2 regions of the Trichocoleus sp. FACHB-46 genome follow, and region 2 is predicted to be linked to the other one. Evidence: riboswitches for the same ligand, from Rfam matches in the RefSeq annotation. Region 2 holds a riboswitch; the other holds the start of a gene.
The links. Region 2 has a riboswitch for cyclic di-AMP ahead of ntrB (nitrate ABC transporter permease). Riboswitches for the same ligand answer to the same signal wherever they lie in the genome.
Positions count from the first base shown of each region.

Region 1 (4,096 bases), on a different contig from region 2:
TGCGCTTCCTCTAAGGTGTGAGTTTGCAGCAAGTTTAGGACCATGCCATAGCTGGGAGTGAATTGGCTGATCAACGGATCAGCCCCGACTGTGGCTAAGTATGCGGCTTCTTTGGCCCCCTCAAAGGGAGTTTGCACCGTGACGACATGCCCTAACTCGTCCATCCCCCGCCGACCCGCTCGACCCGACATCTGGAGAAACTCTGAGGGATTGAGGAGGCGATGTCCTAAATCGGTGCGCTTGGAGAGGCTAGAAACCACTGTGGTGCGGGCAGGCATGTTGATGCCAGCGGCCAAGGTTTCGGTGGCAAAGACCACCTTGATCAGCCCTTGCTGAAAGAGTTCTTCAACTAAGCCTTTCCAGGCAGGCAAAATTCCAGCGTGGTGGGCGGCAATACCCCGGTAGAGCGGCTCAATCTGCCCAGCCCGCCCAGCGTCAGGGTGTCGCATCAAAAACTCATCAATCAGGTGTTTCAGCTTTGCCGCTTCCGCCTCGTTGACCAAGGATAAATGCTCGACTTGGGTAATGGCGCGATCGCAATTACGACGGCTAAAGATGAAATAGATTGCTGGAAGCATGTCCCGCTGCTGCAACTGGCTGACCACATAAGCCAGCCCAGGCTCGTCTTCCCGCTTGCGTTGGCCTCGGCCTCCTTTAGGTTTGAGGCGGGCGTTGATCTTTTTTTGATCTTGGCTGAGGAGAGGAAATAAGCCTTTGGGGTTACAGAAATGAAAGCGCAAAGGAACGGGTCGGAAATCTGAATAGATCAGTTCTGTGGGGCCATGTACCCGACCAATCCAATCCGTGAGTTGATCGCTGTTGGCAACGGTGGCTGACAGCGCGACTAGCTGTACATCTGGTGGGCAGTAGATAATTGATTCTTCCCAAACGGTGCCCCGCTGGCGATCGTTCATGTAGTGGCATTCGTCCAAAACCACTGCTTCTACGCCGACCATTGAGGTGCCAACTTCACCGATCGGAGTGCCGTAAAGCATGTTGCGGAAGATTTCGGTCGTCATGACCAAAATGGGTGCTTCCCGGTTGATCGATACATCTCCTGTCAGCAGCCCGACTTGCTCAGGGCCAAAGCGATCGCGAAAATCTCGTAACTTTTGATTGGATAATGCTTTGAGCGGAGTCGTGTAGAACACTCGTCGCCCCTGAGCCAGAGCGCGATAGATGGCATACTCGCCAATTAACGTTTTGCCTGACCCCGTTGGCGCACAGACTACGACCGATCGCCCCGCATTCAGAGCCGCGATCGCTTGATACTGAAACGCATCTAATTCAAAGGGAAACAGCTCTCGTAAATTTAGTTCTGGCAGAGTAGAGGAAACGTTCACGCACTAAGTTCCAATCAGGTTGCGATCTATACTCAAGAGGCAAAATTTCGCGAGAAATTGGCCTACAATTCATCTTTTTAATTGTAAACCGCAGCTACTAAAGCTGTTTGCTAAGATCAACCTCGTCGCCTTACGAGGAGGTCGAGCCAACTCAGTTGTCGCCTTCAAGAATCTTAATAATTGATTGTGATTAAAGCTTGACTATTCTTCAGCTTAATCTAGGGCAAATCAGACCGCGATCGCCACTTCATACATACATTTCTGGCGAATAGCAACCGAGGATACAGCGGCAAATATCTGATTGATCGTAAACTTGGCTACTGCTTTTAGGTAGATGACCATGCGGTTTAACGTGAGCTATATTGTCTCAAGGATGAAGGGTTCAATCAACCTCGGATAAGGAATTCCTCATACAACCGTGTTGGTGAAGGATTTCTTAACGTTATTTAAATCACATCTGAGCACAATCTTTGCTCTGAAATAGAACCGTCTTTTGATGGCATTTCTTACATCAAAAAGGCGTTCATTAAAACATTCAGTGGGTAGCCTAATCCGGATTAATAAGCATCAAGGTGAAAACTTGAATGCTGTTTCGTCTGGAACGGAGGAACCGATTTTTGGGGCTAATCTCAAAGATTAATTTGAGAGAGACACCTTCCAGTCTTAGCCCGTCAGCTAACTCCGTCGGCAGTGGGAGGAGTACCTAGGACGCAGGCTTTTGATAGCAACGGTCATTGCGGTCTCCTAGCAGATATCAGATTCCCCTAAGAGATTTCTCTCAGAGTTGATGATGTCTGTTTCCTGGCCCACCTCTCGAAACAAGTAGTCTGGAGAGGTTTTTATCGTGAATATTATGCCAATGTTGGTGCGGCTACAGGGCGCACTGGGTTCAACTGACTTAATCGAGCAAATTCTGCTGTTGCCTCAGCGGCCCAAGGGCGATCGCTCGTCCGGTAAACTGCATTTACCAGGTCAGGCTCGGCGGGCTACTAAACGGCACCTCCAGGCTAACCGTCCAGAAGCAGCGTCTGGAGCTGATGCTGAAATTAATTTGGTGGTGGGCTACAACAGCTCCCCCAAAAGCCAGACCGCTTTGGATTTGACCCTGTGGATTGCTCACCAGACTCGTTTAGCGACTCGTCGCCAAGTGACCGTACAGGTGGTCTATGTCATCAATCCCACTGACTGTCTAGATAGCATTCCCACTACAACCGATTTTCGCCCGGTCAGAACGGGCAAGAAATCTTCTCAGCGCCAAGCGCAGCTATCTAAGGCACTGGTGGCACCTGATACTTATAGTGCGGCCTCTAGTGCCACTTCGGAGCGGGAAGGCGCGATCGCAACTCTAGCTGAACCAACCCTAGAAGATGCTGGGCTACCATTTGGCAATTACCCCCTGTGCCAAGTAGACCAATTTGAGCAGGCAGACCGAATTTTGTGGCAAGCCCGCTGTCTAGCTAACGAGTGGCGTGGTTCCCTGAAAACGCACCTACGATTTGGGCAAGTCGCTCAGGAATTGCGGAGTGTTGCTAAAGCAGAATCGGCAGTGCTGTTGTGGTTGGGTTGTGACTCTCCCAAGAACTCCATTGTCCGAACCTTGAGCGCCAATAGCCCTTGTCCCGTCTTGGGCGTACCCTCTTCTCTCCATCCCGATCGCTACTTTGATGCCTAAGTCCCGCTTGGGCCTAGAGCGGTTGTGCTTAGAGCCGTGGCAAAATTTCAGGTAATAAATGACCTGGTAATAGAGATAGCGCTAAGTTCTGGCCTTGCAGACCACACTCGCTGTAAAAAGCCCGTACCGTTTGCAGGACATAGCCTAGCGCTGTTTGGTAAAAATCAGGTTGGTGCTGCCATCCTTGTAATGCTTGCAGATGGTGACGCAGAGACGCTTCTAAATGAGCAGACTTAGCAGGCACCGGAATAGCGCCCGCCTGATCGGTTGCCACTTGGTAATGGGCTAAACCTAGGTTGTTGTGAGTTGCGAACACGTCAAAGGTCAGTTTAGCGCCAGCACCATTAGGCGTTTGGTTTATTTGTTCAACGATGGCTAAAGCTGCTTCGTAGGCTACGATCGCGGACCGTAAAGCTTGTTGTTGAGCTTCTGGTTGTTCTTTGGAACGGCTAGCCAGGTGCCAATAAGCGGTGCCCAAATTGTTTTGAGTCGCTGCATAGGCAGCAGGATTAACTTCTACGGTGCGGTAAATTAAGGCGATGCGGTAGCAACTAATCGCCAAATTGAGAAACTCTTCCGGTTGCTCATGCTGGGCTAAATTCCAATAAGCCGTGCCCAAATTGTTTTGGATCATGGCGTAATGCAACGGCTCCTGCTCTGGGTTGTAGAAGCTGAGTGACTCGGTGTAAGCAACGATGGCCTGCTTCAGATGTAGGGCAGGTTGATGGTGTTGTGCCAAGTGCCAGTAAGCCGTACCCAGGTTATTTTGGGTGGAAGCATACTTCAAAGGTTCTACGTCTGGTTTGCGATGTCGCAACGCTTCCTCGTAAGCTGTGATCGAGCATTGTAGGTTCTCGATCGGCTCCCGGTAGCGAGCTAAATCTCCATAGGCGGCTCCCAAATTATTCTGAATCATGGCGTAGGATTGCGGTTGCTGCTCAGAACTTACCTGAGTCAGCGCCAGGTGATAGGCCGCGATGCCTTGCTCTAAATAAGGCAACCGTTGTTCCGGGTTGGGCGGAAATCGGGACAACATCCAGTAGAGATTGCCTAAGTCGTTGAGAATATCCGGAACTAAAGC
Region 1 is NZ_JACJOD010000006.1:349,216-353,311, forward strand. Features, by position in the region: gene H6F72_RS01845 (DEAD/DEAH box helicase) at 1-1,343, opposite strand, end outside; cyclic di-AMP (ydaO/yuaA leader) riboswitch at 1,919-2,048, shown strand; gene H6F72_RS01850 (universal stress protein) at 2,197-3,015, shown strand; gene H6F72_RS31000 (tetratricopeptide repeat protein) at 3,044-4,096, opposite strand, start outside.
Region 1: another riboswitch for cyclic di-AMP. It lies ahead of H6F72_RS01850 (universal stress protein); the one in region 2 lies ahead of ntrB (nitrate ABC transporter permease).

Region 2 (4,096 bases):
CGAGAAGTTGCCCAACTGGCTTCTCGGTTGAGTTTTACATTGAGACCATACTTCCGAAAAAAGCCTTTTTTCCAGGCGATCGCAAACGGCGCGCAGTCATTCACGGGCACATAGCCCACCGTGAGATCCGGTTTCTCTAGATCTTCTGGCCTGACTACCTGTTTGATAGCTAAAGCTTCTTCGGTTAAACCTTTAGCACTGCGATCGCCACTAATGCTACAGGAGGCAAGAGTCGTGCCTACCGCAGCAGATCCCATCCCCTTAAGAAAATCTCGTCGGGTCCATTGATGCTCAAATGTATCGCTCATAGTCGAAAAAGTTTTTAGCAATTAGGTCAGAGGCTATTTGACGACTGCTGTTCACTATTCAAATCGCCTCCTAGCCCCCCAATTCTGGGGGAATTGGTGAGGGTCTAGAAATTAGTGCCCGGTGTAGTGCGATGGGTGACCAGCTGTTCTACCTTGCTAACGGCGTAGTCGAGCAACAATCCTGTGACACCAATGACCAAAATCGCGAGGAATACTGAGTTCAAGTTCAAGCGGTTCCACTCATCCCAGACAAAAAAGCCAATCCCAATACCACCTGTGAGCATTTCTACAGCCACAATCACCAGCCAGGCGATACCCAAACTGATCCGTAGGCCAGTAAAAATATAGGGTAGGCTCGCAGGCCAAATGATTTTAGTAATGCGCCGCCAACGAGGCATCTCTAAGACTCGTGCCACATCAATGTAGTCTTGGGACACGCTAGAAACACCCAACGCAGTGTTAATAATGGTTGGCCATAAAGAGGTAATAAAAATGACGAAAATGGCCGAAGGATCAGCCAAGTTAAAGATAGCCAAGGCGATCGGCAACCAAGCAAGCGGTGAGACAGGTTTAAAGATTTGAATCACCGGATTGAGCGCCATCATAGCGGGCTTAGACATGCCCACCAAAAAACCAATTGGGATCGCTACGATCGCTGCCAAGAAAAACCCTAGGATCACTCGGCGTAGGCTAGCTAGGAGTAACCAACCAATGCCCAAGTCACCTGGGCCGCGCCGATAAAATGGATGCAAAATGTAATCCAAATTAGCGACTAAAGCTTCTGGCGGGGTCGGCATTAAGTCAGGATTAAAGATGGCTGCCAACCACCACAGCAAGATAATGCCTAAAAACCCGAGTGCGGGCAGTAGAACTGTATCTCGAATTAAAAGTGGTTTAGCTCGTCGCCAAGCTACCTGTCCTGCAACCGCGATTGCAGCAAGATTGAGTTGAAGCATGAATTTATCTCAGAGTCGAGGCAGGTACAAGTAAGTCGTCGCTATACCAACCAAGGACACTGAAAAGACCAGATTAAAAAATGCTGATCTTCAGTCTCCTCCCAATGCCGACGGAGTTAGCTGACGGGCTAGGACTGAGAGATGTCCCCCCTGGCTGCTTTTTAGAAATAAAGCTTGCTCAAGATAAGCCCCAAATTTTGGTTCCTCCGCTCCAGTTCTTAACTCTAAAGCTTCCGGCTTTAAATAAAGCGATCGCACTTTTAGACGCTGGATTAGGCTAACTTACTTATTGAATTCCCCGCAGTCTATCACTAGTTTTTGCGATCGGCAATCATTCTTGAGATGGAAGCAAAAAATTGTTACTAAATCATTGAATTCCAGGGCTAAGAGCGACTTTCAGGAGTCAGTTAGAGGTTAATTAAGATAGTAGTAAAAGCTACAGTCAACTAAATATAAAACTAATTTTCCTACCATTAAGAACGAGTAATTCTATTAAGAATTAACTCCCTAACTCTAGGTTTAGTAACTCCTACCACGCTTTTTATTTATAGTAATTTGAGAGCATTTAGACAAAATTTCCGTTGAGGATCAAGAGCGATCGCGTGAGTTCTGGCCCCGGTTCCTTGTTATGCTGAAACACTGGACTCGCTATTGATCGAAACCATGCCTGCGCTGACTAACCCGTCGATTACTGCTTTTCCTCTCGCCGCTGTTGTGGGCCAAGAAGCCATCAAGATGGCGTTGTTACTAGCTGCCATTGACCCTGGCTTGGGTGGCGTAGTGATTGCAGGTCGTCGAGGCACCGCCAAGTCAGTCATGGCGCGGGCAATTCACGCCCTGTTACCCCCCATTGAAATCGTCAAAGGCTCCGCTTGCAACTGCGACCCCAACAATCCCCGCGAGTGGGATGACCAACTACTGCTTGAAGCCGCCAATGGTCAGATGCCTGTAATCGGGGGTCAGCCGCTTCCCTTCACCGAAGTCGTTCCTTCACCCTTTATCCAGATTCCGCTAGGTGTGACTGAAGACCGCTTGCTCGGTTCGGTTGATGTCAGCCAGTCAATCAAGCGTGGGGAAACCGTTTTTCAGCCCGGATTGTTGGCTGAAGCGCATCGTGGCGTGATGTATGTCGATGAAATTAATCTCCTAGACGACCAAATTGCCAATCTCCTGTTAGGCACCCTGACCGAAGGACGCAACCAAGTGGAGCGGGAAGGTATTAGTTTCCAGCACCCTTGCAAGCCGTTGCTGATTGCTACCTACAACCCCGAAGAAGGTTCGCTACGAGAGCACTTGCTAGATAGAATTGCGATCGCCCTCTCTGCGGATGCCGTTTTAGGGATTGATGAGCGGGTGCAAGCGGTAGACCAAGCCACTCAGTACGCTAACTCTCCCCAATCTTTCTTAGAGCAGTACGACGAAGATTTAGATGGCCTGAGAACGCAAATTGTCTTAGCTCGCGAGTGGCTAAAAGATGTCCAAATTCAGTCAGAGCAAGTTGCCTACCTCGTCAATGAAGCCCTACGGGGCGGGGTGCAAGGCCACCGGGCGGAACTGTTTGCCGTGCGAGTCGCCAAGGCTCATGCCGCATTAGAAGGTCGAGCCAGCGTCAATGCCGAGGATTTGCGGCGAGCTGTAGAACTGGTGATTGTGCCCCGATCCACAGTCGTTCAAACCCCGCCCGAAGAGCCCCCTGCGCCCCCACCGCCACCGCCCCAACAAAATCAAGACGAACCGCAGGACGAATCTGAGCAAGACCAGGACGAGCAGGAAGAAAAAGACGAGCAGGACGAACCAGAGCAAGAGCAAGAACCGCCCAACGTCCCGGAAGAGTTTATCTTTGACCCCGAAGGTGTGATTCTTGACCCATCTGTGCTGTACTTTGCCCAGATGGCGGCTAATCGGCAGGGTAAGTCAGGCGCTCGGACAATTATCTTCTCGGAAGATCGGGGCCGCTACATCAAACCGATGTTGCCGAGAGGCCAAGTCCGACGGATTGCAGTAGATGCCACGCTACGCGCTGCCGCCCCTTACCAGAAAGCCCGTCGTCAACGTCAACCCGACCGTCGGGTAATTGTGGAGCAACCGGATATTCGGGCTAAGCGCTTAGCCCGGAAGGCTGGAGCCTTAGTTGTGTTCGTGGTTGATGCTTCTGGCTCAATGGCGCTGAACCGGATGCAGTCGGCTAAAGGTGCTGTCTTGCAGTTGTTGACCGAAGCCTACCAAAACCGTGATCAAATTGCCCTGATCCCCTTCCGAGGCGAACAGGCAGAAGTGCTCCTACCTCCTACTCGCTCGATCGCGGCTGCCAGAAAACGGCTCGATCGCATGCCTTGCGGGGGCGGTTCTCCTTTAGCGCATGGTTTAACCCAAGCAGTCCGGGTGGGCATGAATGCTCAGCAGTCAGGAGATATTGGTCAAGTGGTGATTGTGGCGATTACCGATGGTCGCGGCAATGTATCGCTGGCGCGATCGCTGGGTGAACCGATTCAAGAGGGCGAAAAGCCCGATATTAAAGGAGAATTGCTAGAAATCGCTGGAAAGATTCGCGGCCTGCGAATTCAACTGCTGGTGATCGACACAGAAAGCAAGTTCATCTCCACAGGTTTCGCCAAAGAGCTAGCCAAGCACGCAGGCGGCAAATACTACCATCTCCCCAAAGCGACCGATCGCGCCATTGCCTCGATGGCCAGAAATGCGATCGCCGATGTCAGAACCCGCTAAGCCAGAAAACCAAGCAGCAACAAAAATGCCAGATTGATTAAGTTCAATCTGGCAGATGCAGGAGGATCTGATGTAGGAAAATCTATGGCTAACTTAGATGGCTAATCT
Region 2 is NZ_JACJOD010000008.1:113,383-117,478, reverse strand. Features, by position in the region: gene H6F72_RS05290 (ABC transporter substrate-binding protein) at 1-308, opposite strand, end outside; gene ntrB (nitrate ABC transporter permease) at 413-1,264, opposite strand; cyclic di-AMP (ydaO/yuaA leader) riboswitch at 1,355-1,513, opposite strand; gene bchD (magnesium chelatase ATPase subunit D) at 1,928-3,988, shown strand.